DNA from 2 places in the Paenibacillus sp. FSL M8-0212 genome. Region 2 is predicted to be linked to the other one. Evidence: riboswitches for the same ligand, from Rfam matches in the RefSeq annotation. Region 2 holds a riboswitch; the other holds the start of a gene.
What was found. Region 2 has a riboswitch for thiamine pyrophosphate ahead of MKX68_RS08735 (ABC transporter substrate-binding protein). Riboswitches for the same ligand answer to the same signal wherever they lie in the genome.
Positions count from the first base shown of each region.

Region 1: linked by a shared signal. The riboswitch ahead of thiC (phosphomethylpyrimidine synthase ThiC) and the one ahead of MKX68_RS08735 (ABC transporter substrate-binding protein) in region 2 are both predicted to bind thiamine pyrophosphate.

Region 1 covers NZ_JBBORP010000001.1:1,749,371-1,751,535, forward strand. Annotated here, with positions in the region: gene thiC (phosphomethylpyrimidine synthase ThiC) at 1-859, opposite strand, end outside; TPP riboswitch at 1,280-1,393, opposite strand; gene MKX68_RS07690 (IclR family transcriptional regulator) at 1,543-2,165, opposite strand, start outside.
Region 2 covers NZ_JBBORP010000001.1:1,984,323-1,986,487, forward strand. Annotated here, with positions in the region: gene MKX68_RS08730 (NAD-dependent epimerase/dehydratase family protein) at 1-751, shown strand, start outside; TPP riboswitch at 897-1,009, shown strand; gene MKX68_RS08735 (ABC transporter substrate-binding protein) at 1,318-2,165, shown strand, end outside.

The DNA of each region.
Region 1 (2,165 bases), 230 kb from region 2:
TGAGTGTGTCACGGTACAACTCCCAGGTCAGTGCTTCCGCTTCGCCATTCACCTTCTCCAGCGCCTGATACAGCGGCACCGTGCCAATCGGCACAGGTGAATTGCGGATGATCCATTCCCGGGTGGTATGAATGTTTTTGCCTGTGGACAGATCCATCACGGTATCCGATCCCCAGCGTACCGCCCAGGTCATCTTCTCGACCTCTTCCTCGATGGAAGAAGATACGGCAGAGTTACCTATGTTGGCATTGATCTTCACGTGAAAATGACGACCGATCAACATCGGCTCACTCTCCGGGTGATTGATGTTGGATGGCAGAATGGCCCGTCCACTCGCCAGCTCCTGCCTCACAAATTCCGGTTCCACGCCTTCACGAATGGCGGCAAACTCCATCTCTGCCGTAATGACTCCCTGCCTCGCGTAGTGCATCTGGGTCACACAGCGTCCTGTCTGTGCCCGTAGCGGTTTTCCACGCAATCCAGGGTACTCTTCGGCGCCGGCTCTCTTTCCCCCGGGCTTCAGTCCGTTATCCTCCGGTTTAACTGTACGGCCTTGGTAAGCTTCGACATCGCCACGCTCTGTGATCCAACGGGTGCGCAGGGCTGGCAGACCTGCACGGATATCCGCATGAAATGCGGGATCGGTCATCGGGCCACTCGTATCGTAGACACGCAGCGGTTCGTTATGCTCCACCCCTTGGGGAGTATTTGTGTCATGAAGGGCTATCTCACGTTCCGGTACAGCAATGTCCGGCCGTGAGCCCTGAATGTAGACTTTGCGGCTGCCCGGAAAGGGCTGAACCCGTCCGGCCGCCCCTGTTTCCTTTTCCACCTGCTGATCGTTATGTTCCTGTTCCATCGCTTGTTGTCCCGTTCGATTTCCTGTACTCATGTTCGCTTGTCTCCTCCTCAGTGTTCGTCGCTTGTTTGGTTGGTATCATCGTTAGCTCGCTTACGTACCTGTCCCAAATCATGCACAATGCAGAGAAGAAAGAGCGATCCTACGCCAGACCAGGGGAGACACTTTTCATGTACAGTTCACAACAGACGGAGGCTGCCACAGATCATGAATCTATGGCGACTTCTCTCTCATCATCCAAGCCCACTTTTGCAGGTTATTGAAAAAGGAGCCCATAAAATCCGCGCTATATCGCCCGTTCACTGTATATAAAAAAGCCGGTCCCCGAAGGAACCGACTTTTATGTCCATCACCAATAATGCACCTTCAATCAGCTCCTTAACGGAGCCCTACCAGGGTCACATCATGTGGTGGTTGTGGTCATATCGCCGATTACTTCCCTACGCTGGTATGATCCAGATCAGGTGCAAAGGGTCCGGAATCTCATGCGATTCCGTCTCAGTCCGGACAATTCGGACTCCCCCAGTAACGTTAGTAAGTTGCGACTTACATAAGCCGCCGTTCATATTCAATGAAGCTGGCCCCGTTGGGCCGTCCATTACAGAGTAGCGCAACCGGAACATAAAAACAACCTTTATATTCCAGACCATTAACTCAATTGGAGAAAAAAACTTACATAAACATCAGGATAACATGAGCCCCATCTGCGTAGCAGCATCCTTCAACACAGGTGCGTATTCATGCAATGTCTCCTGCGAGAGTCGACTGACAGGCCCTGAGACCGAGAGGGCAGCTGCAATATTACCTCTGCGATCCATAATAGGTACAGATACCGCGGCAGCTCCCGGCTCACGTTCCTCATAACTCGTCGCATATCCGTTATCCCGGATATCTCCCATTTGCGCCAAGTACACCGCCGGATCAATAAACACCGGCCATTCCGGCCCGTTCATCAGTTCTTCACGATCCTCGTCCGTGGCAAACGCCATCAGGACTTTGCTGGAAGCGCCCACAGACAGCGGGAGTCTAACACCAACGGGAGCGACTCGGCGAATCGCCTGATCACTTTGCACAGCCTGAATCCGTATCCGTTCACTCCCATCACGCAGGTACAGACTCACGGTCTCCCCCAATCGATCTCTCAGTCGCTCCATTGCAGGCAGCAGCAGAATAGCGGGATCATCGCTTCGGGACATATGAGCTGACAGCTCCCAGATTCGGATGCCAAGTCGGTACTTCTCTGTTGCTGCATCACGGATCACGAACCCTCGATCCTCCAGCGTAGCCATCAAACGGTGCACTGTAC
Region 2 (2,165 bases):
CATTTTAATTACGGGCGCAGCCGGGAAAATTGGACGTGATTTGTCCCAATACTTGTCAGAAGCATATCACCTGCGACTAACGGATTTGAATACCGACAGACTGCAAACGTATCAAGAAACCCGTCATGAGATCATGACACTGGATGTGACAGACCCCGAAGCCTGTCAGCATGCATGCGAAGGCATGGATGTGGTTGTACATCTGGCGGGAGACCCTTCCCCGCATGCCGGATTCTATGAATCGTTGTTGGATATCAATATCAAAGGTACATTTAATGTATTCCGTGCAGCTAAAGACCAAGGTGTACGAAGAGTCATTCTTGCAAGCAGTGCACAGACGATTGAGGGGTATCCCATTGATGCTCAAGTCTATCCGGACATGCCAACACGCCCACGGAATTTGTACGGGGTTAGCAAATGTTTTGGAGAATCACTCGCTTCCTATTTTGCGTATACCGAAGGTTTACAAAGTGTAGCAATACGTATAGGTGCATATGATGATTTTCAACCGGACGGACCCGTGCTGGAGGCAAGGGATGTGAGCGCGTATATTAGTCCGGCTGACTTGTGTGATTTGATGTTCAAAGCAATTACAACTACTGATCTGGAACCCTTCACCATACTGCATGGGATCTCGAATAATCGGTTTAAACGATTGAATCTGGAAACCACTCAGAAACAGGTAGGCTATGACCCAAAATCCGATGCTTTTGCACTCAGTCAGATTTCCTTATATGATTCGCCACGATAATTAATGAAAATAACACATCCAAACAGACCGTTATACATATGTATAACGGTCTGTTTGATAAGTTCATACGTGTCCCCATCCAGTTCCTGACTGGACACGTTCCACCTGCTGGCCTATAATTACACCTAGTAATGCCCGTAACTTCATAGTTTCCCAGGGGAGTCGGAATTGGCCGGCTGAGAGTGTATCCCACCAAGATACTAACCCTTAGACCTGATCTGGATCATGCCAGCGTAGGAATCGGAGTATATCGAAATGGCACAGCCCTATGGCTGAACGCCACCTCTCTAACGCCTGCACGCGTCCCGGATTACGGGACGCTTTTTTTGTTATATCAGAAAGTAAAAGTTTGGAAGCATCACCTTTCTGATATTGCAAGAAAAACTGCCGCTAAACGCGGTCTGGCTTCCTTGAATGACATCGATGGACGTTTTATTTTCGTTCAAAAATAACGTCATCCGGATCTCAACTGGTATAAATCTTTTGATTTATGCAAGATGATTGGATATGAAGCCAAGGAGTACCCCGTGCCACTCGGCCGGACATACCGAAGGAGAGAATCAAAGATGAAATGGCGTAAAACGATGGGATTGTTGCTCTTATGCGTGCTTATGGTGACTGTAGCCGCATGTGGTGGCAAAGAAGCTGCCCCAGCTGGGCAGAACGGCAACACAAATACGGAAAGCAGCAACGAAGGTGACACTGCCGCCCTGAAAGATATTAAAGTGGTGCTCGACTGGACACCAAATACGAATCATACCGGCCTGTATGCGGCTGTAGATCAAGGTTTTTACAAGGCCGAAGGCTTAAACGTGGAGATTGTACAACCAGGTGCCGGTGGCGCAGATACGATGGTTGCATCGAACGAAGTGCCTTTTGGCGTAAGTTATCAGGAGAGTGTAACTCAAGCCCGCACACAGGATGTTCCTCTCGTCTCCATCGCAGCAGTTATTCAGCATAATACATCCGGGTTCGCTGCTCCGGCGGATCGGAATATCAAATCACCGAAAGATTTTGAAGGCAAAACCTATGGCGGTTGGGGTTCCCCAGTGGAAGAAGCCGTGATGCAATCCATTATGGAAGGCGACGGAGCCGATGTATCCAAAGTGAAAAACATTAACATGGGTGATGCCGACTTTTTCACCGCAGTGAAACGGGATATTGATTTCGCGTGGATTTTCTACGCTTGGACGGGGATTGAAGCCGAACTACGCGGGGAACCGATCGACATGTTATATGTGAAGGATTATTCAGATGCACTGGATTATTACACGCCTGTCCTCGTAACAAACGAGCAGACGATCCAAAACGACCCTGAGCTGGTGAAAGCATTCCTGAAAGCCACTTCAGAAGGATATCAATATGCGATCGATCATCCCGAAGACGCAGCGAATATTCTGATCAAGGCCGTCCC